Regions from separate parts of the Streptomyces sp. 3330 genome, predicted to be linked through region 1. Evidence: riboswitches for the same ligand, from Rfam matches in the RefSeq annotation. Region 1 holds a riboswitch; each other region holds the start of a gene.

What was found. A riboswitch is a leader RNA that binds a small molecule or an ion and turns the genes downstream of it on or off. The one in region 1 is predicted to bind cyclic di-AMP.
Positions count from the first base shown of each region.
Region 2: another riboswitch for cyclic di-AMP. It lies ahead of J2X68_RS08035 (transglycosylase family protein); the one in region 1 lies ahead of J2X68_RS29985 (M23 family metallopeptidase).
Region 3: another riboswitch for cyclic di-AMP. It lies ahead of J2X68_RS19380 (M23 family metallopeptidase); the one in region 1 lies ahead of J2X68_RS29985 (M23 family metallopeptidase).

Region 1 is NZ_JAVDVA010000021.1:122,339-131,976, forward strand. Features, by position in the region: gene J2X68_RS29965 (GTP-binding protein) at 114-1,178, shown strand; gene J2X68_RS29970 (DNA topoisomerase IV subunit A) at 1,175-3,649, opposite strand; gene J2X68_RS29975 (pitrilysin family protein) at 3,920-5,269, shown strand; gene J2X68_RS29980 (pitrilysin family protein) at 5,266-6,654, shown strand; cyclic di-AMP (ydaO/yuaA leader) riboswitch at 6,849-7,017, shown strand; gene J2X68_RS29985 (M23 family metallopeptidase) at 7,032-7,775, shown strand; gene J2X68_RS29990 (GntR family transcriptional regulator) at 7,964-8,659, shown strand; gene J2X68_RS29995 (HPr family phosphocarrier protein) at 8,887-9,168, opposite strand; gene J2X68_RS30000 (GNAT family N-acetyltransferase) at 9,346-9,638, shown strand, end outside.
Region 2 is NZ_JAVDVA010000003.1:477,763-487,400, forward strand. Features, by position in the region: gene J2X68_RS08015 (SurA N-terminal domain-containing protein) at 1-553, shown strand, start outside; gene J2X68_RS08020 (nucleoside triphosphate pyrophosphohydrolase) at 615-1,628, shown strand; gene J2X68_RS08025 (cytochrome P450) at 1,851-3,146, shown strand; gene J2X68_RS08030 (transglycosylase family protein) at 3,352-4,362, shown strand; cyclic di-AMP (ydaO/yuaA leader) riboswitch at 4,571-4,757, shown strand; gene J2X68_RS08035 (transglycosylase family protein) at 4,761-5,468, shown strand; gene eno (phosphopyruvate hydratase) at 5,842-7,134, shown strand; gene J2X68_RS08045 (septum formation initiator family protein) at 7,247-7,723, shown strand; gene J2X68_RS08050 (DUF501 domain-containing protein) at 7,746-8,291, shown strand; gene J2X68_RS08055 (Ppx/GppA phosphatase family protein) at 8,288-9,229, shown strand.
Region 3 is NZ_JAVDVA010000010.1:258,795-268,432, forward strand. Features, by position in the region: gene J2X68_RS19370 (dihydrofolate reductase family protein) at 1-1,076, shown strand, start outside; tRNA gene J2X68_RS19375 (tRNA-Met) at 1,148-1,221, shown strand; cyclic di-AMP (ydaO/yuaA leader) riboswitch at 1,548-1,716, shown strand; gene J2X68_RS19380 (M23 family metallopeptidase) at 1,724-2,746, shown strand; gene J2X68_RS19385 (aldo/keto reductase) at 3,012-3,950, shown strand; gene J2X68_RS19390 (PrsW family intramembrane metalloprotease) at 4,193-5,728, opposite strand; gene trmB (tRNA (guanosine(46)-N7)-methyltransferase TrmB) at 5,927-6,769, opposite strand; gene lhgO (L-2-hydroxyglutarate oxidase) at 6,864-8,081, opposite strand; gene J2X68_RS19405 (MFS transporter) at 8,152-9,576, opposite strand.

The sequences.
Region 1 (9,638 bases):
CAATCGTTCACTTAGCGGCGATCGGCACGGCTCGTATCCTGGGGCGGCATTCAGTCCCCGTACGCGCGCCCGGGCCGCGCGCCGGTGCACGCGTAGTTTCGGAAAGGTCGCACGTGTCGCAGAGCCGCAGTCCGCAGCAGATCCCGGTCGTCGTCCTCGCCGGATTCCTCGGCTCCGGAAAGACGACCCTGCTCAACCATCTCCTGCATCGCAGCGGAGGCAGCCGCATCGGGGCGATCGTGAACGACTTCGGCGCGATCGAGATCGACGCCATGGCCGTGGCCGGCGCGCTCGGCGACTCCACCGTCTCCCTCGGCAACGGCTGTCTGTGCTGCGCCGTCGACGCCGGCGAACTCGACGTGTACCTCGAACGGCTCGCCGGGCCGGCCGCCGGCATCGATGTCATCGTCATCGAGGCCAGCGGTCTCGCCGAGCCCGAGGAACTCGTGCGGATGGTGCTGGCCAGCGAGCATCCCGGCATCGTCTACGGCGGGCTCGTCGAGGTCGTCGACGCCGCCGAGTTCGACGAGACCCGGGCGAAGCACCCCGGGATCGACCGGCACCTCGCCCTCGCCGACCTCGTCGTGGTGAACAAACTCGACCGCGCGCCCGACGCCGACCGCGTCCTCGGGCTCGTCCGCTCCCTCACCGACCGCGCCGCCGTCGTCCCCGCCACCTACGGCCGTGTCGACCCCGAGTTCCTCTTCGACTGCCGACCGGGCGAGGAGCGCGTCGGGCAGCTCTCCTTCGACGACCTGCACGACCACGGGGCGGACGACGGTCACGCCGACCACCTCCACACCTCCTACGACAGCCTCTCCTTCACCTCCGAGGCGCCGCTCGGCCCGCGCCGGCTGATGGAGTTCCTCGACAGCCGGCCCGAGGGGCTGTACCGCATCAAGGGGTACGTCGACTTCGGTCCGCACGACCCGGCCAACCGGTACGCCGTGCACGCCGTCGGTCGCTTTCTCCGCTTCTACCCGGAGCCCTGGCCGGCCACCGACGCCCGCCTGACCCAGCTCGTCCTCATCGGCTCCGGCCTCGACGCCGCCGCCCTCGGCAAGGAACTCGAGGCGTGCAAGGACGACGCCCCACACGCCGACGAGCACGGCATGTGGGGCGTCCTGCGCTACGTGCGGGCCCCCGACGACGAGGCCTTCCAGGAGGCCGAGCTCTAGACCGGCCCCGCCACCACCGAGATCGTCTTCGTCAGCGACACGCCCGAACCGTCGCGGCGCGGGTCCATCTCCGGCAGGTCGGCCGGCAGGCCGTTCTTCTGCGCCGCCTTGGCCGGGAGGGGACCCGCCCAGGCCAGCGACAGGCAGTCCTCGCCCTTCAGGAACCGCTGGCAGCGCACACCGCCCGTGGCCCGCCCCTTGCGCGGGTACTGGTCGAACGGGGTGAGCTTGGCGGTCGTCTGGACGGAGTCGTCCAGGGTTCCGCGCGAGCCCGCGATCGTGAACACCACCGCGTCCGCCGCGGGGTCCACGGCCGTGAACGAGATGACCTTCGCGCCCTCGGTGAGCTTGATGCCCGCCATGCCACCCGCCGCGCGCCCCTGCGGACGCACCTGCGCGGCCTGGTAGCGCAGCAGCTGGGCGTCGTCGGCGATGAAGACGAGATCCTCGTCGCCGGTGCGCAGCTCGACGGCGCCGACGATCCGGTCGCCGTCCCGGAGGGTGATGACCTCCAGCTCGTCCTTGTTCGTCGGGTAGTCGGGCACGACCCGCTTGACGACGCCCTGTTCCGTGCCGAGCGCCAGGCCCGCGGACGACTCGTCGAGGGTGGTCAGACAGACCACCGTCTCGTCGCCCTCCAGGGAGACGAACTCGGCCAGCGGGGCACCGCCCGAGAGGTTCGGTGCCGAGGCCGTGTCCGGGAGCTGCGGCAGGTCGACGACGTTGATCCGCAGCAGACGGCCCGAGGAGGTGACCGCGCCGATCTCCCCGCGCGCGGTGGCCGACACGGCCGAGACGATCACATCGTGCTTGGTGCGCTTGCCGCCCCCGTCCTCCGCGTCCTCGGCGTTCTCCGTGAAGGGCTCGGCGTTCGCCGTGCGGGCCAGCAGCCCCGTGGAGGACAGCAGGACACGGCACGGGTCGTCCGCGACCTGGAGGGGCACGGCCGCGGCCGTGGTGCCCGACGACTCCAGCAGGACCGTACGGCGCTCGGTGCCGAACTTCTTCGCCACCGAGGCCAGTTCGGCCGAGACCAGCTTGCGCAGCTCCGCGTCCGAGTCCAGGATCCGGGTCAGCTCGGCGATCTCCTCGTTGAGCCTCTCCTTCTCCGCGTCCAGCTCGATGCGGTCGTACCTGGTGAGCCGGCGCAGCGGGGTGTCCAGGATGTACTGCGTCTGGATCTCCGACAGCGAGAAGCGCTCCATCAGACGTTCCTTCGCCTGGGCGCTGTTGTCGCTGGAGCGGATCAGGCGGATGACCTCGTCGATGTCGACGAGCGCCGTCAGCAGGCCCTCCACCAGGTGCAGCCGGTCACGGCGCTTGGTACGGCGGAACTCGCTGCGCCGGCGCACCACGGTGAAGCGGTGGTCGAGGTAGACCTCCAGGAGCTCCTTGAGGCCCAGCGTCAGCGGCTGGCCGTCGACCAGCGCCACGTTGTTGATGCCGAAGGACTCCTCCATCGGGGTCAGCTTGTACAGCTGCTCCAGGACGGCCTCCGGCACGAAGCCGTTCTTGATCTCGATGACCAGGCGCAGGCCGTGCGCGCGGTCGGTGAGGTCCTTGACGTCGGCGATGCCCTGGATCTTCTTCGCTCCGACCAGGTCCTTGATCTTCGCGATGACCTTCTCGGGACCGACGGTGAAGGGCAGTTCGGTGATGACCAGGCCCTTGCGGCGGGCCGTGACGGTCTCCACCGACACCGTGGCGCGGATCTTGAACGTGCCGCGGCCGTTCTCGTAGGCGTCCCGGATGCCGGAGAGGCCGACGATCCGGCCGCCGGTGGGCAGGTCGGGGCCCGGGACGTACTTCATCAGGGCGTCCAGGTCCGCGCCCGGGTAGCGGATCAGATGGCGGGCGGCCGCGATGACCTCGCCCAGGTTGTGCGGCGGCATGTTCGTGGCCATGCCGACCGCGATTCCGGACGCGCCGTTGACCAGGAGGTTCGGGAAGGCGGCCGGCAGGGCGACGGGCTCCTGCTCCTGGCCGTCGTAGTTGGGGGCGAAGTCGACCGTGTCCTCGTCGATCGACTCCGTCATCAGACTCGTCGCCGCGGCCTGGCGGCACTCGGTGTACCGCATGGCGGCCGGCGGGTCGTCGTTGCCCAGCGAGCCGAAGTTGCCGTGACCGTCGACCAGCGGCAGCCGCATGGAGAAGGGCTGGGCCATCCGCACCAGCGCGTCGTAGATCGACGCGTCGCCGTGCGGGTGCAGCTTGCCCATGACCTCACCGACGACCCGGGCGCACTTCACATAGCCGCGCTCCGGGCGCAGGCCCATCTCGTTCATCTGGTAGACGATGCGGCGGTGCACCGGCTTGAGGCCGTCACGGGCGTCCGGCAGGGCGCGGGAGTAGATGACCGAGTACGCGTACTCGAGGAAGGAGCCCTGCATCTCGTCGACGACGTCGATGTCGAGGATCCGCTCCTCGTACGAGTCGTCGGGCGGCGGGGTCTTCGTGCTGCGGCGGGCCATCGCTGCCGGCTCCTTGCTGGGGCGTGATACGGGATCTGACGCGGACCATTGTGGACCGTGGCACTGACAGCGCGGGCGAGGACCCGGCGTCGGCCGTCCGGCCCGAACGCAGAGGCATCTCCTCCACGGCTGCCCGCAGGCTACGCGATCTCGCTCTCGGCGTATGTCGCCCGGGAACTTCGCGGACCGTGCGCACGCTTGCATACAGTGGCAGGACCGGCAGGAAATCCGCGGTTTCGACGACCGCGTCCGCGATCGGAAGGGACGTACATGCCCATGGGTCACACGGCCACAGCCCAGGCAGGCTCCGGGGGCCTGACAGCGACCGAGCACCGTCTGGCCAACGGCCTGCGCGTGGTGCTCTCGGAAGACCACCTGACCCCCGTCGCGGCGGTGTGCCTCTGGTACGACGTCGGCTCACGCCACGAAGTCAAGGGGCGTACGGGCCTGGCTCACCTTTTCGAGCACCTGATGTTCCAGGGCTCGGGCCAGGTCAAGGGCAACGGACACTTCGAGCTGGTCCAGGGGGCCGGCGGCTCGCTCAACGGCACGACCAGCTTCGAGCGCACGAACTACTTCGAGACCATGCCCACCCACCAGCTGGAGCTCGCCCTCTGGCTGGAGGCCGACCGCATGGGCTCGCTGCTCACCGCGCTGGACGACGAGTCCATGGAGAACCAGCGCGACGTCGTCAAGAACGAGCGCCGCCAGCGCTACGACAACGTCCCCTACGGCACGGCCTTCGAGAAGCTGACCGCTCTCGCCTACCCGGACGGCCACCCCTACCACCACACGCCGATCGGCTCGATGGCCGACCTGGACGCGGCGACCCTGGAGGACGCGCGCGCGTTCTTCCGCACGTACTACGCGCCCAACAACGCGGTGCTCTCCGTGGTCGGTGACATCGACCCGGAGCAGACCCTCGCCTGGGTCGAGAAGTACTTCGGCTCCATCCCCGGCCACGACGGCAAGCCCGCGCCCCGTGACGGCGCGCTGCCCGACGTCATCGGCGAGCAGCTGCGCGAGATCGTCGAGGAGGAGGTGCCGGCCCGTGCGCTGATGGCCGCCTACCGGCTGCCCGAGGACGGCACGCGCGCGTGCGACGCCGTCGACCTGGCGCTCACCGTCCTCGGCGGCGGCGAGTCCTCGCGCCTGTACAACCGGCTGGTGCGCCGCGACCGTACGGCCGTCGCGGCCGGCTTCGGCCTGCTGCGGCTCGCCGGAGCGCCCTCGCTGGGCTGGCTGGACGTGAAGACGTCCGGCGACGTCGAGGTGCCCGTCATCGAGGCCGCCATCGACGAGGAGCTCGCCCGGTTCGCCGAAGAGGGCCCGACGGCCGAGGAAATGGAGCGGGCCCAGGCGCAGTTGGAACGCGAGTGGCTCGACCGGCTCGGCACGGTCGCCGGACGCGCCGACGAACTGTGCCGCTACGCCGTCCTGTTCGGCGACCCGCAGCTCGCGCTCACCGCCGTCCAGCGCGTGCTGGACGTGACGCCCGAGGAGGTGCAGGAGGTCGCCAAGGCCCGCCTGCGCCCCGACAACCGCGCGGTGCTCGTCTACGAGCCGACCGCCGCCGAAGCCCCCGCCGACCAGGACGAGAACGAGGAGGCGGCCCGGTGACCGAGCTCGCCACGATGGACTTCCACCCCCAGCCCCGGGCGGGCGAGGCCAAGCCGTGGGCGTTCCCGGCGCCCGAGCGCACCGCGCTGGCCAACGGCCTGACCGTGCTGCACTGCCACCGTCCCGGCCAGCAGGTCGTCGCCGTCGAGATCCTCCTCGACGCGCCCCTGGACGCCGAACCGGCCGGCCTCGACGGCGTCGCCACGATCATGGCGCGCGCCTTCTCCGAGGGCACCGACAAGCACTCCGCCGAGGAGTTCGCCGCCGAACTGGAGCGCTGCGGCGCCACCCTGGACGCGCACGCCGATCACCCCGGCGTCCGGCTGAGCCTCGAAGTGCCGGCCTCGCGCCTGCCCAAGGGCCTCGGTCTGCTCGCCGACGCCCTCAGGGCCCCCGCGTTCGCCGACAGCGAGGTCGAGCGCCTCGTCCGCAACCGCCTGGACGAGATCCCGCACGAGCTGGCCAACCCCTCCCGGCGCGCGGCCAAGGAGCTCTCCAAGGAGCTGTTCCCGGCCACCGCGCGGATGTCGCGGCCCCGCCAGGGCACCGCGGAGACGGTCGAGAAGATCGACTCCGCCGCCGTACGCGCCTTCTACGAGAAGCACGTGCGTCCCGCCACGGCCACCGCCGTGGTCGTCGGCGACCTCACGGGTGTCGACCTGGAGGCGCTCCTCGGCGACACCCTGGGCGCCTGGACGGGCTCCTCGGCCCAGCCGCGGCCCGTGCCGCCGGTGACCGCCGACGACGCCGGCCGGGTCGTCATCGTGGACCGCCCCGGCGCCGTCCAGACGCAGCTGCTGATCGGCCGGATCGGCGCCGACCGGCACGACCGTGTGTGGCCCGCGCAGGTGCTCGGCACGTACTGCCTCGGTGGCACCCTCACCTCCCGCCTGGACCGCGTCCTGCGCGAGGAGAAGGGCTACACCTACGGTGTCCGCGCGTTCGGCCAGGTCCTGCGGTCCGCCCCGGACGGCTCGGGCGCCGCGATGCTCGCCATCAGCGGCTCCGTCGACACCCCGAACACCGGACCCGCGCTGGACGACCTCTGGAAGGTGCTGCGCACCCTCGCCGCCGAGGGGCTGACCGACGCGGAGCGCGACGTCGCCGTGCAGAACCTGGTCGGTGTGGCGCCGCTGAAGTTCGAGACCGCCGCGGCCGTCGCCGGCACGCTGGCCGACCAGGTCGAGCAGCACCTGCCCGACGACTTCCAGGCCACGCTGTACCAGCAGCTCGCCGCGACCGGCACGGTGGAGGCCACCGCGGCGGCCGTGAACGCCTTCCCGGTGGACCGCCTGGTGACCGTCCTCGTCGGTGACGCGGCCCGGATCAAGGAGCCGGTCGAGGCCCTCGGCATCGGCGAGGTGAAGGTCGTGTCCGCGGAGTAGGCAGCGGCACGCGCGTGCGGGGCCCTGGTCGACCGAGCGTCACCAGGGCCTCCGTATGTCCGAATTGATGCGGAGGTTGCCCGTCTGCCCTGTGGGATGCGCTACAAAAACCGGGATCCGTTTGAGGATTGAAACCCGCGCCGCTTAGCGTCATCCGGACTGTTCGTCAGGCAGTGCGCCGCAGCCGCGGCACCGGACAGTCATCGCCGAGTCCCCGTACGGCGCGAGCCAGGGGAGCCGGGGACCCACTTGTGAAGTCCCTGGGGTGAATCGGACGCCCGCGCGTGAACGCGAGGGGGTCCGTAGGAGACCTTCCTGCTCCGAACCCGTCAGCTAACCCGGTAGGCGAGAGGGAAGGAAAGGACACACCCGACTTCATGGCGTTCACCTGCGCGCCCGGCAAGCACCGTCGTCCCGGCCGGATGCAGCGGACCACCGCTCGCGCGGCGGGCGTCGCGGCGCTCACCACCACCGGCGTGATGGCCACCGTCGCCGCCTCCCCGGCCCTCGCCGCCGAGCCCAGCCCCGAGCAGACCGGGCTGATCCCCGTCGTCACCGCCTCCGAGGCCGTCGCGGAGCAGGTCGACGACCAGGTCGCCGTGCAGAAGCACGCGGCCTTCGAGGAGGCCGCCCGGCAGGCCGCCGCCAAGAAGGCCGTGGAGGAGCGCGAGGCACGCGTGCGTGCGGCCCGCGAGGCCGAGCGCAAGCGCCTCAACACGTTCGTCTCGCCGATCACCGGCTCCTACGTGTCGACCAGCTACCAGGCCAGCAGCTCCCTGTGGTCCTCCGGCAGCCACACCGGCATCGACTTCCACGCGGCGAGCGGCACCACCGTGCACGCGGTCGGCATGGGCACCGTCGTCGAGGCCGGCTGGGGCGGGGCGTACGGCAACCAGATCGTCATCAAGATGAACGACGGGACGTACACCCAGTACGGTCACCTGTCGTCCATCGAGGTGGCGGTGGGCCAGCAGGTCACCCCGGGCCAGCGGATCGCCCTGTCCGGCGCCACCGGCAACGTCACCGGCGCGCATCTGCACTTCGAGGCCCGCACCACCGCGGAGTACGGCTCGGACATCGACCCGGTCGCCTACCTCCGCAACCACGGCGTGAACGTCTGACGACCCACGGCGACAGATCGTCTTGCCCCGGCCCTCCCGGCCGGGGCTTTCGGCGTTTTCGAGGCCCTGCTGTCCAAAAAATATCCCCGGATTCCGGCCCGCCATCGGAAATTCCCGCTCATTGCAATAGAGTCACGGAACACACGTCAATCGTCGACGTTTCACGGGGATTAAGGCGGAGGTCCGTCATGCGTATTCCGGCGCACTCGGTGTGCACGGCCATTCGGGACGACATCGTCGCGGGTGTCTACGAGCGCGGCAGCCGCCTCACCGAGGAACTCCTCGCCCGCCGCTACGGCGTCTCCCGCGTCCCGGTCCGCGAGGCGCTGCGCACGCTGGAGGCCGAGGGCTTCGTCGTCACGCGGCGGCACGCGGGCGCGTGCGTCGCGGAGCCGACCGAGCAGGAGGCCGCGGACCTGCTGGAGATGCGCATGCTCCTGGAGCCGCTCGGCGCCTCGCGGGCCGCCCAGCGGCGCACCGAGGCCCATCTGAAGGTCCTGCGGGGACTCGTCCGGCTGGGCCAGGAGCGGGCCAGACGCGGCAACAGCGAGGATCTGCGCTCCTTGGGGGGCTGGTTCCACGAGACGCTCGCCCAGTCCTCGGGCAGCCATGCCCTGACGTCGATGCTGACCCAGCTGCGCCACAAGATCGCCTGGATGTACGCGGTGGAGGCCCCGGCCAACCCCGCGGAGTCGTGGGCTGAGCACGGCGCGATCGTGGACGCGGTGGCGCGCGGCGACGGTGAGCGTGCGCGGGCGATCACGGCGCTGCACACCGAGCGCGCGACGGCCGCGCACCGGCTGCGCTTTTCCGGCGGCCCCGAACGCGCCGACCGTGTGAGGACTTCGCAACCTCCCGTAAACATGACGGGTCTGCGGCATTAACAAAAGGGCCGTATACAAAGAGGGGATAATTCTCGGGGATTATTTCTGCTGCCCGTGAACGGGAAATGCGAAGGGCTCGCCCGGTAATTCGGACGAGCCCTTCAGAGTTGTCGGTGCGGCGCCCGAGAGGCGACGGACACCGCGACCGTCAATCCTGCGACCCGTTTAGCGCGCAGCCGGCTCCGCGACGGCGGAGCCGGCTCGGGCGCGCATCGGGCCGTGTGCGCTCAGACGGTCTCGGGGAGCTCCTCGAGACCCTCGGCGACCAGCTTCGCCAGCCGGTCGAGCGCGGCGTCCGCGCCGTCGGCCTCGGAGGCGAGCACGATCTCCTCGCCGCCCTGGGCGCCCAGGCCGAGGACGGCCAGCATGGAGGCCGCGTTGACGGGGTTGCCGTCGGCCTTGGCGATCGTCACCGGGATGCCTGCGGCCGTGGCGGCCCGGACGAAGATGGAAGCGGGGCGGGCGTGAAGGCCCTCGGCCCAGCCGACGTTGACGCGGCGCTCAGCCATGTGATGCTGCCCTTCAGTGTTCAGGTTGTCTAGACCAGTGTTCCACACGTGAAGCGTGTGAGGGAGGGGTCGTGCGACCCCTCCCGACGTGGTCGTCGGATCGCGGCCTCGATCCGACGGGCGTCCTCCACAGACTGCCTCGCGCCGTTGTCGTACGCGAGCCGTACTCTGGGCCCCATGCAGAGCGCGTCGGACCGGCACGAGTACCCCGCCCACTGGGAAGCCGACGTGGTGCTGCGCGACGGCGGCACCGCGCGCATCCGCCCCATCACCGTTGATGACGCCGAGCGCCTGGTCAGCTTCTACGAGCAGGTTTCGGACGAGTCGAAGTACTACCGCTTCTTCGCGCCCTACCCGCGCCTGTCCGACAAGGACGTCCACCGCTTCACGCACCACGACTTCGTGGACCGGGTGGGACTCGCGGCCACGGTCGGCGGCGAGTTCATCGCCACCGTACGCTATGACCGCAT
Region 2 (9,638 bases), on a different contig from region 1:
CGCGGCGGCCGTGGTCGGCGGCCAGCGGATCACCGTCGCGCAGCTGGAGAGCCGGGTGAACGAGGTGCGCACGGCCCAGCGGGCCGCGGTCACCGACGACGCCCAGTACGCGCAGGCCGTCGCCCAGACCGGCTCCCTCGCCCGCGACACCCTGCACGGCATGGTCCTCGACAAGGTGCTGCACCGCGCCGCCGAGGACGCCGGCATCACCGTCAGCCGCCGGGAGGTCCAGGAGATGCGGGCCGGCCTGGAGCAGCAGGCGGGCGGCGCGAAGGGCCTGGAGACGGCGTGGCTCCAGCAGTACGGCATTCCGCCGCAGCGTCTCGACGACAACCTCCGTCTCCAGCTGGAGGCCCAGAAACTCGCCACCCAGCTCGGCACGAACACCAGCCAGCCCGCCTTCTGGAACGCGCTGTCCAAGGCGTCCGAGGAACTCGACGTGGACCTCAACCCGCGCTACGGGAACTGGGACGCGCAGAAGGTCGCCCGCGTCGACGCGAAGACGCCGTGGGTGCGGGAGATCTCGGCGGCCGGGACGCAGCAGACCACGTGACGATGTGATCGTACGATCGGCCGGTCCCGCCTGTGGATAACTCGCGGGGCCGCTGACCGGCGTGGGTTACGTTCGGGGTGTGAACGCCATCAGCTCCGCCGCCGCCCAGCCCGCGGTCGACGCCCCCGGCCGCGTCGTCCTGCTCACCACCAGCCACCGCGTCGCCCCCGGTCTGCTGTCCTGGCCCGCCTGGCAGGCCCTGCACGCGGCGGACCGGGTGCTGTGCGCGGACGGCGCGCATCCGCAGCTGCCCTACCTGCGGGACGCGGGCGTCACCGTCGAGGAGACCTCCCCGACCGCCGAGGACCTGCTCGCCGCCTGCGCCGGCGGCCGCACGGTCGTGGTCGTGGCCACCGGCGAGGGCGAACCGGCCCTCACCGACGGCCTGGCCCGGCTGGCGGGCTCCGGCCGCGTCTCCATGCCCGAGCTGGAGCTGCTCCCCGCCTCCTACGACCTCCCCGGCGCCCGGCTCCTCGACCTCGTCCAGGTCATGGACCGGATCCGCACCGAATGCCCGTGGTCCTCCCGGCAGACCCACAAGGGCCTGGCGAAGTACGCGGTCGAGGAGTCGTACGAACTGGTCGAGGCGATCGAGGACGGCGATCACGACGAACTCCGCGAGGAACTGGGCGACGTCCTGCTCCAGGTCGTCTTCCACGCCCGCATCGCCGAGGAGGACGAGGAGTCCCCGTTCTCCGTCGACGACGTCGCGGGCACGATCGTCGCCAAGCTCGTCCACCGTCACCCCCATGTCTTCGGCGACGCCACGGCCACCACCCCGGAAGAGGTGAAGGAGCACTGGCTGCGCACGAAGGCGGCGGAGAAGCGGCGGGAGTCGGTGACGGACGGCGTCCCCCTCCACCAGCCCGGCCTGGCCCTCGCGGCGAAGCTGGTCTCCAGGGCCCGCACGGCCCGGCTGGACGTGCCGCTGCCGGCGGCCGCGGGCATCGGCTACGAACTGCTGGCCCTGGCGGCACGGGCCGAGGCGGAGGGCGTCGACCCGGAGGCGGCGCTGCGCGCGGCGGCCCGCGCGTACCGGGACGCGATCCGGGACGCCGAGGGGGTCGACCGTTAGTACCGGGCGTTCCTGATCCGGTGCGTCGGCGCGAGGGCCTGGACGGGCACAGTGAGTCGGCACAGTGAGTCGGCGCAGTGAGTCGGCGCAGTGAGTCGGCGCAGTGAGTCGGCACGGGAGCCGGAGGACCTGGGGGCCGGGCCGCGCAGGTGCTCGGCAGGGGGCGCCCGCCGCGCGCAAGGCGCTCGCGGAGCGCGGCGGGGACACCGCTACGGTCGGGGAGTGACCGAGCAGCCCGACACAGACCACCCGGACCGTACCGCTCCCGAACTCTTCACCTGGGAGTTCGCGACCGACCCCTACCCCGCCTACGCCTGGCTGCGCGAGCACGCGCCCGTGCACCGCACCACACTGCCCAGCGGCGTCGAGGCCTGGCTGGTCACCCGGTACGCCGACGCCAGACAGGCCCTCGCCGACCAGCGGCTCTCCAAGAACCCGGCGCACCACGACGAACCGGCGCACGCCAAGGGCAGGACCGGCATCCCCGGCGAGCGCAAGGCCGAGCTGATGACGCATCTGCTCAACATCGACCCGCCGGACCACACCCGGCTGCGCAGGCTCGTCAGCAAGGCCTTCACCCCGCGCCGGGTCGCCGAGTTCGCGCCGCGCGTCCAGGAGCTGACGGACCGGCTCATCGACCGGTTCGCCGCCGAGGGCCGGGCCGACCTCATCCACGACTTCGCCTTCCCGCTGCCCATCTACGCGATCTGCGACCTCCTGGGCGTCCCCCGGGAGGACCAGGACGACTTCCGCGACTGGGCCGGGATGATGATCCGGCACGGCGGGGGGCCGCGGGGCGGTGTCGCGCGGTCGGTGAAGAAGATGCGCGGGTACCTGCTGGAGCTCATCCACCGCAAGCGCGCGGAGCTCCCCGCCGACCCGGCTCCCGGCGAGGACCTCATCTCCGGTCTGATCCGCGCCTCGGACCACGGCGAGCACCTCACCGAGAACGAGGCCGCCGCCATGGCCTTCATCCTGCTGTTCGCCGGTTTCGAGACGACCGTCAATCTCATCGGCAACGGCACCTACGCGCTGCTCACCCACCCCGAGCAGCGCGCACGCCTCCAGCGGTCGCTCACCGCGGACGACGGCGAGCGCGGTCTCCTCGAGACGGGCGTCGAGGAACTCCTGCGCTACGACGGCCCCGTGGAACTGGCCACCTGGCGGTTCGCGACCGAGCCGCTGCGCGTCGGCGGGCAGGACATCGCGCCGGGCGACCCGGTGCTCGTGGTGCTGGCGGCCGCCGACCGTGACCCGGAGCGTTTCCCGGAACCCGACACCCTCGACCTGTCCCGGCGTGACAACCAGCACCTCGGGTACGGCCACGGCATCCACTACTGCCTGGGAGCCCCGCTGGCCCGGCTGGAGGGCCAGGCCGCGCTGGCCACCCTGCTCACCCGGCTCCCCGACCTGCGACTCGCCGTGGAACCGGCCGAGTTGAGGTGGCGGGGCGGGCTCATCATGCGTGGACTGCGGACGTTGCCGGTCGAGTTCACTCCGGTGCGTCCCGCGTCATGAGCGGTGCACACCTGACCGGATGTCAGCCGGAGTGTGACCGTTCGGCGGAGCAAAGGTGACCGGCACTCAAGTCTGTGATCTTCACGTGATCTGCGCGGCATTAACTTGTGACAAGTGATCGTCTGCCGATACGTTCACTCGTCAGCGCGACGCATCGGTTCCGCTCGCCGCGCCGGTCAGTGCTGTCCAGAGAAAGGCCCCTCGCATGCTCTCCGGGAACGGTCGTCACCGTCGCCCCCGCCAGGCCCCGGCGCTCCTCGTCGCGGCCGGAGTGACGGGCTCCGCCATCGCCATCCCGCTGCTCGCCGCCTCCGGCGCGAGTGCGGCCGAGGGCACGGTGTGGGACAAGGTGGCGCAGTGCGAGACCGGTGGCTCGTGGAGCGCCGACGAGGGCCGGGGCGAGTACGGCGGCCTGAGCCTCACCCAGAAGGACTGGGAGGCGCACGGCGGCCTCGACTACGCGGCGAGCCCCGATCTGGCCAGCCGCAGCCAGCAGATCGCCGTGGCGCAGGAGGTGCTCGCGGCCGAGGGGATCGGCGCGTGGGGCACCTGCGGGCTGACCTCCGGGCTCACCCAGGAGAACGGCGCGCTGAGCGTGGACACCGGCGTGGCGGACGACTCGTCCGACTCGTCCGACTCCTCTGGGTCTTCCGGATTGTCCGACCTGTCCCGGGGATTGTCCGGCTCCTCCGGCTCCTCCGACGGTGACGATTCCTCGACCGACTCGTCCGACTCCTCCGCCGATGCCTCCAGTTCGCCCTCGGCGTCCGCTTCCTCCCCTTCGTCCTCTTCCTCCGCCGCGGAGGACTCCGCTGCGACCGGCGACTCCGCCGGCCGGACCGGTGGTTCGACGGAGGCCGGGTCGCCCGCGACCGCCCCGAGTGCGGACGACTCGGACAAATACGTCCAGGATGAAGGTTCTTGGAGCCTCGTCGACACGGGCTCCCTCGGCTCCGGCCGCCACCGTGGCGCCACCGCCGACGAGGTCGCGACGAAGAGCGCGACCGACGCCGGCGTGGACGGCACCACCACCGCGTCGGCCGGACGGCACGCCGCGGCGACCTATGTCGTCCAGGAGGGCGACTCCCTCGCGTCCATCGCCGACTCCCTTGGCCTCGACGGCGGATGGCGCGCCCTCTACGCCGAGAACAGGGACCTCATCGGCGTCGACCCGAGCAACATCGCCGCCGGTCAGACCCTCGACACAGGGGTGTAATAGGGCGCAAAGCCCAAGAAAAACAGCGGGAGTTCACGTCACGCTTCGCGCCGAATGTCCGGTTTGGTGAAAGTGTGGGATGAGTCTCAGAAGCCCTGATCGTCTTTGAAATTCCTCCGATCGCGTGTCTACGGTCGAGGCCGCTCGGCAACCCGAGCCCCGGCCGTCGCAACGCCGAATCCTGCCAGCGGCGGCCCGGGAACAGTCGTCGCGTCAAGCGCCGCAGGCAGGAGCGGGGGACCCAAGGTAAGTGCCGCGCCGGTCGGTTGACCGGAACGGCTCGGGGTGAAGCCACACCTCCCGCGGAGCAGCGCTCCGCCGGACGAGGAAGTGGCCGGGCAACTCACACGGCCCGAACCCGACAGCTCACCTCGTAGGCGTCGGTGAGGGGATCCACCATGCTGTTTTCCGCAAAGGGCAAGCACCGCCGTCCGTCCAAGGCGACCCGCGTCGCCACGCTCGCCGGTGTCACCGGTGTCGCCATCGCCGCCCCGCTGATGGCGGCCGGCAACGCCTCCGCCGCCACCGCCTCCGAGTGGGACGCGGTCGCCCAGTGCGAGTCCGGCGGCAACTGGTCCATCAACACCGGCAACGGCTACTACGGCGGCCTCCAGTTCTCCGCGTCCACCTGGGCGGCGTACGGCGGCACGGCCTACGCCTCGCAGGCGAACCAGGCCTCCAAGGCCCAGCAGATAGCCATCGGCGAGAAGGTCCTCGCGGGTCAGGGCAAGGGCGCCTGGCCGGTCTGCGGCACCGGCCTGTCCGGCGCCGCCTACAACGGCTCGAGCGCCGAGTCCTCGGACTCCGGCTCCGCCGGCTCCACCGGCTCGTCGAACAGCGGCAGCACCGGCAGCCGCTCGACCGAGGAGCAGAGCGCCTCCCGCTCGACCGACCGCCCGGCCGCCTCCAAGACGGTCACCACCCCGACCGGCAAGAAGGTCAAGAAGGGTGACGGCGAGTACAAGGTCGTCAAGGGCGACACCCTCAGCTCCATCGCCGAGAAGCACAAGGTCAAGGGCGGCTGGGCGAAGCTGTTCGAGCTGAACAAGGACATCGTCGACCAGGCCGACCTGATCTACCCGGGCCAGCAGCTGCACCTGAAGTGACCCGCGCCTGACGTGGCACTCGGCCCGAGGTGACACCTGGCCCCCAGAGAAGCCACAGCGCCCTCATATCCGGGGTCGGCACACTGAAGACCTCGTGAGGGTCCCCCCGTCCCCACGGGCTCCCCGCTCCGGTGCGTGTTCCCCCGTACGCACCGGAGCGGGGTTTCTCTTTGCCCGTTCGTCACCTCCTGTCGGCTTTTCTGGGCCACCCCCTTTGTTCCGGGCGGAAACAATAGGTACCGTCTGTCTGTCCACGGGACGGTCGGTCGGCTGCCGACGGCCCCGGGGCGGTTAGGCTCTAGTCGCAAGGCTCAGCAAGGGTTCATCAAGGCCCCTGGGCCCCGCACAACCAGCGTCACATCCCAAGAAGGAGATGCTCGTGCCGTCCATCGACGTCGTCGTAGCCCGGGAAATCCTGGACTCCCGAGGCAACCCCACGGTCGAGGTCGAGGTCGGCCTCGACGACGGCAGCACGGGTCGTGCCGCCGTTCCGTCCGGCGCCTCCACCGGTGCCTTCGAGGCCATCGAGCTCCGCGACGGTGACCCGAACCGCTACCTCGGCAAGGGTGTCGAGAAGGCCGTGCTCGCCGTCATCGAGCAGATCGGCCCGGAGCTCGTCGGCTACGACGCCACCGAGCAGCGCCTGATCGACCAGGCCATGTTCGACCTGGACGCCACCGACAACAAGGGCTCGCTCGGCGCGAACGCCATCCTCGGCGTCTCGCTCGCCGTCGCCCACGCCGCCTCCGAGGCCAGCGACCTGCCGCTGTTCCGCTACCTGGGCGGCCCCAACGCGCACCTGCTGCCGGTGCCGATGATGAACATCCTGAACGGCGGCTCGCACGCCGACTCCAACGTGGACATCCAGGAGTTCATGATCGCCCCGATCGGCGCGGAGTCCTTCTCCGAGGCCCTGCGCTGGGGCGCCGAGGTCTACCACACCCTCAAGAAGGTGCTGAAGACCAAGGGCCTGTCCACCGGCCTCGGCGACGAGGGCGGCTTCGCCCCGAACCTGGAGTCCAACCGCGCCGCGCTCGACCTCATCATCGAGGCCATCCAGCAGGCCGGTTACGTCCCCGGCGAGCAGATCGCGCTCGCGCTCGACGTCGCCGCGTCCGAGTTCTACAAGGACGGCAAGTACGAGTTCGAGGGCAAGTCCCGCTCGGCCGCCGAGATGACCGAGTACTACGAGGAGCTCGTCTCCGCGTACCCGCTCGTCTCCATCGAGGACCCGCTGTACGAGGACGACTGGGCCGGCTGGAAGGTCATCACCGACAAGCTGGGCGACAAGGTCCAGATCGTCGGCGACGACCTCTTCGTCACCAACCCCGAGCGCCTGGCCCGCGGCATCGAGGAGGGCTCCGCCAACGCCCTGCTCGTCAAGGTCAACCAGATCGGCTCGCTGACCGAGACCCTGGACGCCGTCGAGATGGCCCAGCGCAACGGCTTCAAGTGCATGATGTCCCACCGCTCCGGCGAGACCGAGGACGTCACCATCGCCGACCTCGCCGTCGCGGTGAACTGCGGTCAGATCAAGACCGGCGCCCCGGCCCGCTCGGACCGCGTCGCCAAGTACAACCAGCTGCTGCGCATCGAGGAGATCCTCGACGACGCCGCGGTGTACGCCGGGCGCTCCGCGTTCCCCCGGTTCCGCTCCGCGAACTGATCGTCGCAGCAAGGGCCGAGTCAAGGCTCCGCCAGTCGTACGTACGTCCCCGTACCCGGTCCCGTACCGTGTGCGGGGACGTACGCACGTGTGAGACGGGAGGCGTGAAGCAGTGGCCGTGAAGGACCGGGACCGTTTCTCCACCGCGACCAGGATCAAGCTGCTCGGCGAGCAGACCGCGGCCCGGGTCTACCGCTCCCAGACCAAGCGCCAGGCCCGCCGCTCCCGGCTCACCGGCCGCGCCGCGCTCCTCGCGCTCGTCCTGTGCACGCTGATCGTGGCGCTGGCCTATCCGATGCGCCAGTACGTCTCCCAGCGCGCCGAGATCGCCGACCTGGAGCGGGAGAAGCGCCAGGCCAGCGAGCGCGTCGAGCAGCTGCGCGACCTCAAGGCGCGCTGGCAGGACGACGCCTACGCGGAGCAGCAGATCCGGCAGCGGCTGCACTACGTGCTGCCGGGGGAGACCGGGTTCGTGGTGATCGACCCGGACGCGGCCCGGCAGTCCCGCGCCGACCTCGGCGCGGCCGACCGCCCCTGGTACTCGAACGTCTGGGACGGCGTCGACAAGTCCGACGCCTCCGACCAGTGAACTGACCGATAGAAAGACAGGCATGCAAACGCCCCCGCCGACCACCCCGCGCACCGAGCCCACCGACGCGGACGTCGAGGCCTTCAAGCAGCAGCTCGGACGGCCGCCGCGCGGCCTGCGCGCGATCGCGCACCGCTGCCCCTGCGGAGAGCCGGACGTCGTGGAGACGGCCCCCCGCCTGCCCGACGGCACGCCCTTCCCGACGCTGTACTACCTGACGTGCCCGAAGGCCAACTCGGCCATCGGCACGCTGGAGGCGAACGGCGTGATGAAGGAGATGACGGAGCGGCTCGGGACCGACCCGGAGCTGGCCGCCTCCTACCGCGCCGCGCACGAGGACTACATCCGGCGCCGGGACGAGATCGAGGAGCTGCAGGGCTTCCCCAGCGCGGGCGGCATGCCGGACCGCGTGAAGTGCCTGCACGTGCTCGTCGCGCACTCCCTGGCCGCCGGCCCGGGCGTGAACCCCCTCGGCGACGAGGCCCTGGAGATGCTCCCGGAGTGGTGGCGCAAGGGCACGTGCGTGGCGCGGGGCCCGCGCGACGACGCGGCGGAGGGCGCCCGATGACCCGCGTGGCCGCCGTCGACTGCGGTACGAACTCGATCCGCCTGCTCGTCGCCGACGCCGACCCGGAGACCGGCGAGCTGGTCGACCTGGACCGCCGGATGACGATCGTCCGCCTCGGCCAGGGCGTCGACCGCACCGGCCGGCTCGCCCCCGAGGCGCTGGAGCGGACCTTCGCGGCCTGCCGGGAGTACGCGGCCGCCATCAAGGAGCACGGCGCGCAGCGGCTGCGCTTCGTCGCCACCTCCGCCTCCCGCGACGCGGAGAACCGGGACGAGTTCGTGCGCGGGGTGCTGGACATCCTCGGCGTCGAGCCCGAGGTCATCACCGGCGACCAGGAGGCCGAGTTCTCCTTCACCGGCGCCACGAGGGAACTGGGCGGGCGCGCCGACCTGGCCAAGCCCTTCCTGGTCGTGGACATCGGCGGCGGCTCGACCGAGTTCGTGGTCGGCGACGACCGGGTGCGCGCCGCGCGCTCCGTCGACGTGGGCTGCGTACGGATGACGGAGCGGCACCTGGTCGTGGACGGGGAGGTCACCGACCCGCCCACCGCCGGGCAGATCGCGGCGATACGCGCCGACATCGAGGCCGCCCTCGACCTCGCCGAGCGGACGGTCCCGCTGCGCGAGGCGCACACCCTGGTGGGCCTGGCCGGCTCGGTGACGACGGTCGCGGCGATCGCCCTCGGGCTGGAGGCGTACGACTCCACGAGGATCCACCACGCGCGGATCTGCGTCGACCGGGTCAGGAGCATCAGCGACGACCTTCTCCGGGCCACCCATGAAGAGCGGGCCGCGTATCCGGCGATGCACCCGGGCCGGGTGGACGTGATCGGGGCGGGCGCGCTCGTCCTGCTGGCGATCATGGAAAGGATCGGCGCGGAGGAGGTCGTCGTGAGCGAACACGACATCCTCGACGGCATCGCCTGGTCGATCGCGTGACGGCGGCCGGGGCGCTACTTGCACTCTGCTGAGCAGGCAGGATGCCCGTATGAGCAGACCCGAGGGGCCCTTCGTGGCCCCTCGGGCGCGTCCCGGGGGCACCCCCTCGGGAAAGTTCGTGAAGTTCTTCACAAGGAATTCGGCCCTGTCGGAGGACAGAGGGGCCCCGGTTGACCCTTCCGGGGGCCCAACACCCCTGTGAACGTGTTCAAAAGAGGCGCGCGCGGACGTATCGCGAAGGTTCACGGAAGGGGTTCCGGACGGTCCTCACGGAGCCCTTCCGGGCCCGGAGAGGCAGCTCACGCGGCATGGACAACGTCATGCCCTACACGCTGGTTCCCGCTCCGCGCCATGACGTGGATCACGCGGGTCGCGGAGGATAGCACACACCCCCGGGAAGCTTGTGAAG
Region 3 (9,638 bases), on a different contig from region 1:
TGGACGACACCACGCCCGAGCGCCTGCTCCTCTCCAGCCGCGCCGACTTCGACCGCGTCGACGAGGTGCGGGCCTCCGTGGACGCCGTCCTCATCGGCGCCGGCACGATCCGCGCCGACAATCCCCGGCTCCTCGTGAACTCCCCCGCGCGCCGCGCCGCCCGCGAGGCCGCCGGACTGCCGCCGTACCCCCTCAAGGTCACCGTCAGCGGCTCCGGCGACCTCGATCCGGCGGCGAACTTCTGGCACACGGGCGGCGAGAAGGTCGTCTACACGACGGAGAAGGGCGCCGAGCGGGTCCGCGCGCTCGGCATCGCCGCGGACGCCGTCCCGCTCGGCCCCGAACTCGACTGGCGCCGCCTCCTGGAACACCTCCATGACGTGCGCGGCGTACGGCGTCTCATGGTCGAGGGCGGCGGGACGGTGCACACGCAGCTGCTCCGGCAGGGCCTGGCCGACGAACTCCAGCTCGTCCTCGCCCCGCTCTTCGTCGGCGACCCGGCCGCGCCCCGCCTCTTCGGGCCGGGCGGCTACCAGGGCGGACGCCTGCGCCTGGTGGAGACCCGGCGCATCGAGGACGTCGTCCTGAACCGCTACGAGCCCACCGCCCCCGGCACCGGACGGCTGCCCGCCGCGGCCGACCGGCACTGGCTGGCCCTCGCCTGCGCCCTCGCGGCCGACTGTCCGCCGTCGGAGACCGCCTTCAGCGTCGGCGCGGTGATCGTGGCCGCCGACGGCACGGAACTGGCGCGCGGCCACTCCCGCGAGGCGGGCGACCCGGTCGTGCACGCCGAGGAGGCCGCCCTCGCGAAGCTCGACCCCGCCGACCCCCGGCTGCCCGCGGCCACCGTCTACAGCAGCCTCGAACCGTGCGCGCGCCGCTCCTCCCGCCCGGCCCCCTGTGCCCGTCTCATCCTCGACGCGGGAGTGCGCAGGGTGGTCACGGCCTGGCGGGAGCCGGACACCTTCGTCACGGACGCCGACGGCACCGGTCTGCTGACGGACCGGGGCGTCGACGTCCTGGTGCTCCCGGAGTACGAGGAGCGGGCGAAGGAGCCGAATCGCCACCTCCTGTGAGGCGGCCGGGGCCCCGTGGATCAACCGATGTGCTTTCTGTCCCGCTGATGGCGTACAGTTGGGTTCATCGCCGCGGGGTGGAGCAGCTCGGTAGCTCGCTGGGCTCATAACCCAGAGGTCGCAGGTTCAAATCCTGTCCCCGCTACTGATGAACCGAAGGCCGGAATCCGAAAGGGTTTCGGCCTTCGGCGTTTTCGCCGATGCCTTTTCCCGGCCCTTTCCTCACTCCTGGTGACCGGTCGAGCGCCCTGCGCATAACAACTGAGTCACCATCAAAAGCCGGATGACTGATGAAGCGTTTCCGGGGCAGGGCGGGGCGGGGTCAACTCGCCCGTTTTTCACCGCTGGTAGCCCAAAAGTCCAGGCCAGAAATGTTGTTGATCAAGAGGAACAGCTTGGAAACCCACCCCCGGGTCTATTAACGTTCGATAACGCAGCGCGGTCGTCCCAGCCGGCACCAGAGTCGGCTCCGTGCGGCACGTGCCGAATCCCGCAAGGGAACCGGGGAACCACCACCATGGGGTGAATCACGCGGAAGCCGTCGTGAACTCGCAGAGTCCACGACCGGTATACGCGCGTAGGAGACCTTCCCGCTCCGAACCCGTCAGCTAACCCGGTAGGCGACGGAAGGAAAGGAGTGCGCCCGCGTGGCGTCCAACCCGCCTGCCCCCGAGGCCCCGTACGCGCCCAGCCAGCGGTCCACCGAGACCTTCGGCTACGGCGGCTACCGCACCGACGAGGGACCTTGGGAGGAGTGGAACCCCACCGCGGAGTCCACTCGCCCGGTACGCGGCAAGCACCGCGTCGCCAAGCAGCGCGGCGGCGGATTCGCCCGCAGCTCCACCGTTCTCGGGGTCGGCGTCATAGCCGCCGTCAGCGCGGGCGGCATGGCCAGCGCCAACACCGGCAAGGCCCCGGTCTCCATCTCGATGCCGGACCTGCCCAACGTGGGCTCGCTCATCTCCGACGAAGAGCCCACCCCGGAAGCCGCTCCGGCCCTCGCCAGCTTCGGCTCCGAAGCCGCCGTGGACACCGAGGACAGCGCCGCCGACGCCGGCGAGGCGCTGCGCAGCCGGATCATGGCGCAGGCCGAGTCCCAGCAGTCCCAGGTCGAGGTCAAGGCCCTCGCCGCGGCGGCCAAGGCCGAGGCCGACGCCGCCGCCAAGGCCGAGAAGGAGGCGGAGGCCAAGGCCGCCGCCGCGAAGAAGAAGGCCGCGGAGGAAGCCGCCGCGAAGGCCGAGGCCGCGCGCCTGGCCGAGCTGGCCAAGCAGTACACGCTGCCGACCTCCTCGTACACCATCACCTCGACCTTCGGCCAGGCCGGTTCCCTCTGGTCCTCCGGCTACCACACGGGTCTGGACTTCGCCGCGCCGACGGGCACGCTCATCAAGGCCGTCCACAGCGGCACCATCACCGAGGCCGGCTGGGCCGGTTCCTACGGCTACCGCACCATCCTGACCCTGGACGACGGCACCGAGCTGTGGTTCTGCCACCAGTCGTCGATCAGCGTCAGTGTCGGCCAGAAGGTCGCCACCGGTGACGTCATCGGCCGGGTGGGCGCGACCGGGAACGTCACCGGAGCCCACCTCCACCTCGAGGTCCACCCCGGCGGCAGCGCCGACGGCATCGACCCGGCGGCCTGGCTCCGCGACAAGGGCCTCAACCCCTGAGCCGTCCCTCGGGCAAGCCCCTGAGCTGAGCTGTACGGACCCCCGAGCCGCTCCTTCGACCACCCTGAGCCGCTCATCCGGTCGCCCCGAGCCCGCTCGTCCGGTACCCCTGATCCACCCCGGCAGCCCCGACGCCCTCCGCGTCGGGGCTGCCGGGCTGTGCCGTGCGCACGCGCGCTCGGGCGGGCCGTTCCCGGGGGCTGTTCACATGTTCTTCGTGTCACGTCCGGAATGGGCGGGCCGTCGGCGCCTGTTGAGACGAGGCATGACTTCTCTTCGCACGCTCGGCTCCTCGGACCTCGAGGTCTTCCCGCTCGCCCTCGGCGGCAACGTGTTCGGCTGGACCGCCGACGAGACGGCCTCCTTCGCCGTGCTCGACGCCTACACGGCCGCGGGCGGCAACCTGATCGACACCGCCGACTCCTACTCGGCGTGGGTCGATGGCAACAGCGGTGGTGAGTCCGAGACGATCATCGGCAGGTGGCTGAAGGCCCGGGGCAACCGCGACGACGTCGTGATCGCCACCAAGGTGAGCCAGCACCCCGACTTCCCCGGTCTGTCCGCCGACAACATCAAGGCCGCCGCCGACGCCTCGCTCCGCCGTCTGGGCACCGACCACATCGACCTCTACTACACGCACTTCGACAAGCCCGAGGTGCCGGTCGAGGAGATCATCGGCGCGCTCGACGAACTGGTGAGGGCGGGGAAGGTGCGGCACATCGCCGCCTCCAACATCTCGCCCGAGCGTCTCCAGGAGTCGCTGGAGTTCTCCGACCGCGAGGGCCTGGCCCGGTACGTCGCCCTCCAGCCCCACTACAACCTGGTCTCCCGCGACACCTACGAGGGCGGCCTCCAGGATCTCGCCGCCCGCTTCGGCCTCGCCGCCGTCCCCTACTACGCCCTGGCCGCAGGCTTCCTCACCGGCAAGTACCGGCCCGGTACGACCGTGCAGAGCGCCCGCGCCGCCGGCGCCGCCAAGCACCTCGACACGGAGCGGGGCCGGAACGTCCTCACCGCCCTGGACGAGATCGCCCAGGCCCACGGGACCCGGATCCCCACGGTCGCCCTGGCCTGGCTCGCCGCGCAGCCGACGGTGGCCGCGCCGATCGCCTCCGCGCGCACGGTCGAGCAGCTGCCGGCGCTGCTGGGGGTGGCGGAGCTGGAACTGACGGCGGAGGAGATCACCCGCCTGACCCGAGCCTGACCTGACCTGGCCTGGCCTGGCCTGACCTGACCTGACCTGACCTGACCTGGCCTGGTCTGATCTAGCTTGGCCAGAGCCTTTGGCCTGACCGCTCCGACCGACCCTGCCTGGGCTGACCGACCCGACCCTGCCTGGGCTGACCGACCCTGCTTGTTCTGATCGACCTGCCTGGCCTGGCCTTGGGTGACGTCATCCGCCCCGGCCCTGGCCTGCTCGGTCCGATCGGCCCCGGCCGGCCCTGCTCACTGGTGCGGGTGGGGGGCCGGGTAGGGGCTCGCCGGGTACCCCGGTCCGGGTCCCTGTGCGGGGCCGGGCCCCTGGGCAGGGCCGGGTCCGGGGCCGTGCGGTGCGGGATACCCGTAGCCGCCCCCGTGGCCGTACCCGTACGACGGTCCGGCAGGGCTCCCGTACGAGGGCCCTGCCGGGCTTCCGTACACCGGCGCGGCCGGGTGCCCGAAACCGGCGTTGTGGACCTGGCCGAGGGCCGGCCCCCGGCCGTACCCGTACACCCCGTGGACCGGCCAGGGCGGCGGCGCCACCCGTACCGGCGGGGCCGTCATCCGGGCCGCGTGGTCCAGCGCGGGCCGGGCGATCTCGCCCCGCCTCCACAGTTCGTTGAGCAACTCGCGCTCGCGTACGACGAAGTCGGCCCCGGCCCGCCCCCGTCGGCCTCGGTGCCGCAGGAACGCGAGGGAGGTCGCGTACGCCTCGTACCGTGCCACCTCCCGCGCCGCGGGCTTGCCCAGGTGACGGCCCGCGTACTCGCGGGCCAGCCGCCGGGCCCGCATCGAGCCGAGCGCGAACGGCTCCGCCGGGGTGAGCCACCCGGCGGCCGCGTAGGCGGGCAGTTCCTCGCGCACGGTGCGCAGCTCGCGTTGCCGCGTCCACACCACCAGCCAGGTCAGCAGCCCGAACGCGGGCACCATGATCGCCGCGTACACCGCGAAGAACCCGAACTCGCCGAACGACGAGGAGCCGTTCCACAGGGCGTGCATGCCCATCGCGAGGAGCAGCCCGCCCAGCGGGAGCAGCACGCGCCGCAGGTGCTGGCGGTCCCCGGAGAGCGCGGCGACGCCGAAGCCGATGCCGGTCAGGACGGTGAACAGGGGGTGCGCGAACGGCGACATGACGACGCGGACGAAGAAGGTCGCGACGGTGACCGAGGCGATGCCGGTGTCGCCCGTGAGCTGGTCGGTGCCGAAGGCGGTGCCGAGGTAGAGGATGTTCTCGGTGAACGCGAAGCCGGTGGCGGTGACCCCGGCTATGACCACGCCGTCGACGATCCCGGTGAAGTCCCGCCTGCGGAAGAGGAACAGCAGCAGGACGGCGGCGGCCTTCGCGGACTCCTCGACGATCGGCGCTATGACGGTCGCCCCGAGGGTGTCCGCGCTGGACGGGTCGGCGGTTGCGGTGGCTATCCATCTGGTCGCGAAGCTGTTGGCGATGATGGCTATCAGCGCCGCCGCGCACGCGCCCCAGGCGAAGGCGAAGACCAGGTTCCGCCAGGGCCCCGGCTCGACCCGGTCCAGCCAGCGGAAGGCGGCGATCAGCAGCGGCACCGGCAGGACGGCGAGCCCGAGCCCGACCAGGAAGCCCTCCGTGCCGGTCTGTTCGCGCACCAGCGCGAGGATGACCAGCCCGGACAGAGTGAGCAGGGTGATCAGCGCCCCGTACCGGACCCCTCTGCGCTGCCACCAGTGAGCGTGCCGGAGCACACCGTCCTCGGGTGTGCCGCCGGGATGCGGCGGATAGGGCGGGAACGGAGGACTGATGGCCACGGCATCGACCCTAACGAGGGAGGGGACTGTGGTGGAGGGGGCGGTCGGTCGCTGATCCCTGGGTTGCTCCCGGTCCGGTCCCTGAGCCGGCCTTCGGGCCGAGCACCGGACCGAGCCCTGGACCGAGCACCGGACCGGTCCCTGAGCCGGCCTTTGGACCGAGCCCTGGGCCGCGCCCGGAAACGGTTGCCGGTCCGGTCAGCGGTCTCCGGGCCGGACGCGATGCTGTACGCGACGGAAGAGCAGATCGTTCACGACGTGACCCTTGTCCAGCCCCTGGCCCTCGAAACGGGTCAGCGGCCGGAACTCGGGGCGGGGCGCGAACCCGCCGTCGGTCCGGGTGTTCTCGAAGGCGGGGTGCGCGGTCAGCACTTCGAGCATCTGTGCGGCGTACGGTTCCCAGTCCGTGGCGCAGTGCACGATCGCACCCGGTTTCAGGCGCGTCGCGGCCAGGTCGAGGAACTCGGGCTGGATGAGGCGCCGCTTGTGGTGGCGCTTCTTCGGCCAGGGGTCCGGGAAGTAGACGCGCAGCCCGTCGAGCGAGTCCGGCGGCAGCATCTCGCGCAGCAGGATGATCGCGTCGCCGTTGGCCACCCGGACGTTGGTCAGCCCGGTGCGGTCCGCGAGATTGAGCAGATTGCCCTGGCCTGGCGTGTGCACGTCCACCGCGAGGATGCCGGTGTCCGGGTCGGCGGCCGCCATCTGCGCGGTCGCCTCCCCCATGCCGAAGCCGATCTCCAGTACGACGGGACGGTCGTCGCCGAACAGCCCGGCGAGGTCGACGGGGTGCCCGTCGATGTCCAGCCCCCACTTGGCCCACAGCCGCTGCAGCGCGTCCGCCTGCCCTGCCGTCACCCGGCTGCGCCGGGGCTGGAAACTCCGGATCCGCCGCTCGAAGTGCGACCCCGCGGGATCGGCCTTCGGTCCGTCGGGGAACCGGGGCTCCCCCTTGGCGCGGGTGTGCCGAACGGACTCGCCCGGGTGGTGCTCGCCACCGGGAAAGGACTGGGGGACGTCGGAGGTGCTCACGGAATCAGACACAGTGGGGTCGATTTTACGGGTCGGCTCCAGGTGCCGGCCGCGCCCGGGAGCCCGGCCGCCGACCGTCGCCCGGGTGAGCGGGGCACCCCGTCGCTCATGCGTCGGTCAGCGCTTCCAGGGCCCGGCGGGCCACCTCCCGCCCGATCGGCAGTGCGGCGGTGGCCGCCGGTGAGGGCGCGTTCAGCACATGGACCGCCCGCGGCCCCTCCCGGATCAGGAAGTCGTCCACCAGACCGCCGTCCCGCAGCACCGCCTGCGCCCGCACCCCCGCGGCCGCCCGCACCAGGTCCCCCTCCTCCACCGCCGGCAGCAGCCGGCGCACCGCGTCCACGAACGCCCTCTTCGACACCGACCGCCGCAGCTCCCCGGCCCCGTACCGCCAGTGCCGCCGGCCCATCCGCCACACCCCGGGCCAGGCCGCCGTCGCCATCGCCTCGCGCGGCCGTACGACGCCCCAGCCGTACCCCTCCCGGGCCAGCGCCGGCACGGCGTTCGGGCCGACGTGCACGCTCCCGTCGATCCCCCTGGTCAGATGGACGCCGAGGAAGGGGAACGCCGGATCGGGCACCGGATACACCAGCCCGCGCACCAGCTCCGGCCGCGCGAGCTCGTAGTACTCGCCCCGGAACGGCACGATCCGCACCTCGGGCTCGTCCCCCGTCAGCCGGGCCACCTCGTCGGAGTACAGCCCGGCGCAGTTCACCAGCACCCGGCCGCGGACGATCTCCCCACGCGCGGTGAGCACCGCCACCCCGCGCTCCGGCCGCCGGTCGATCCGCACGGCCCGCGCGCCGTACCGGATCTCCGCGCCGGAGGCCCGGCCCAGCTGCCGTGCGACGGCCGTGTAGTCGCAGATCCCCGTCGTCCGCACGCATATGGCGGCGAGCCCGCGGACCTCGGGCTCGTACTCCGCGATCTGGGCGGCGCCCAGTTCCCGGACCGGGATCCCGTTCTCCCGGCCGCGCTGCACGAGCGCGTGCAGCCGCGGCAGCTCGGCCCGGTCCGTGGCGACGATCAGCTTGCCGGTGACGGAGTGCTCGATGCCGTACTCCGCGCAGAACTTCGTCAGCTCCGCCGCGCCCCGCACCGCGTAGCGCGCCTTCAGCGATCCCGGCCGGTAGTAGATCCCGCTGTGGATGACGCCGCTGTTGCGCCCCGTCTGGTGCCGGGCCACCCCGGGCTCCTTCTCCAGCACGGTCACCCGCGTGCCCGGCGCGGCACGCGTGATCGCGTACGCCGTGGACAGCCCGACGATGCCCCCGCCGACCACGAGCACATCACCGTCGTAAGCGATCTTCGACACGTGCACCACCTCCCGGCTTCGATAGTGCACTGCGCCACTGACAGTGCCTTCAAACCCGGGGGGCGGGCCGCACGCCGGCCTACGCCGGAGTCATCAGCAGGGGCCGGGCCCGCTCACGCAGTTCCACCACCCGGGGTTCGTCGCCGTAGGGCTCCAGCCGGTGCAGCAGGTCCTTGACGTACTCGGTGGTGCGGGCGGAGGAGATGCGCCCGGCCACCTCCACGGCCCGCACTCCCTGCGCGCAGGCGGCGTCGAGGTTGCCCGACTCCAGTTCGGCGACCGCCGAGACGACGAGCCGCAGCCCGTGCGACCGCACGAACTCCTCCGTCGGCTGCGACAGCGCCTGCTCGGTGAACCTGCGCACCTGACGCGGCGCCTTCAGGTCGCGGTAGCACTCGGCGGCGTCGGCGGCGAAACGGTCGTAGGAGTAGAAGCCGAGCCAGGTCGGATCGTGATCGCCCTCCCGGGACCGCTCCAGCCAGCCCTCGGCGGCCTTCAGCGCCGCGCCGGCGGCATGCGCGTCCCCGGCGCGCGCGTGCGCGCGGGCCTCGACGAGCCGGAAGAAGCTCATCGTGCGGGCCGTGGCCAGTCCCCGGTTGCGCTCCAGGGCCGCCTGCGCGAGATCGACGCCCTCGTCGCCGAAGCCGCGGTACGTGGCCTGGAGGGACATGGAGGCCAGGACATACCCCCCGAGGGGCACGTCGGCCGCCGCGCGGGCGAGCCGCAGCGCCTGGATGTAGTAGCGCTGCGCGGCCTCCTGCTGACCGGTGTCGAAGGCCATCCACCCCGCCAGCCGGGTCAGTTCGGCGCTCGCCCCGAACAGCGCCCGGCCGACCTCGTCGGAGTACGAGCCGAGCAGCAGCGGAGCCGCCTCCACCCGCAGGCACTCCGGCACCATGGACGAACGCCAGTCGCCGCCCCCGTACTTGGAGTCCCAGCGTCTGGCGTCCTCGGCGGCCTCCCGCAGTTTCTGCACATCGCTGTGGCCGACTTTGAGCGGTGCGCCGGACTCCTCCACGAGGTGGACGTCCCGTGCCACCGAACTGTCGGCCGGGGTTATCAGCCACCGTGAGGCGGGTGTCGCGTACGCGCTTACTGCGAACGATCCGGCCAGCGACTGCCAGATGCCTCCGGAACCGGCCCGGCGGCCGGCGAGGTCGAGGCGGTACAGCTCCGTGGCGGAGCGCACGGCCTGGTTGACGTCCCTGGGGAAGGCGAGGCCCACTTCGGGCGCGGGATCCGCGTCCGCCAGGCCGATCTCGTGGAGCGGCACCGGACGGCCGAGCTTCTGACCGATGGCGGCCGCGATGAGGTGGGGCGCGGCGCCCTGCGGCACCATGCCCTTCGACACCCAGCGCGCCACGGACGTCTTGTCGTAGCGAAGAGTCAACCCGCGTTGAGCGCCAAGATCGTTGACGCGTCGCGCGAGTCCTGCGTTGCTGATTCCCGCGAGGGCGAGAACGGCGCCGAGTTTTTCGTTCGGCCCGCGTTGCTCCCTGGACATTGCGCCACCCCTCGACACAGACGGCTGCCGCGCTGGCATAACCATGCGGCATTCGTAAACCC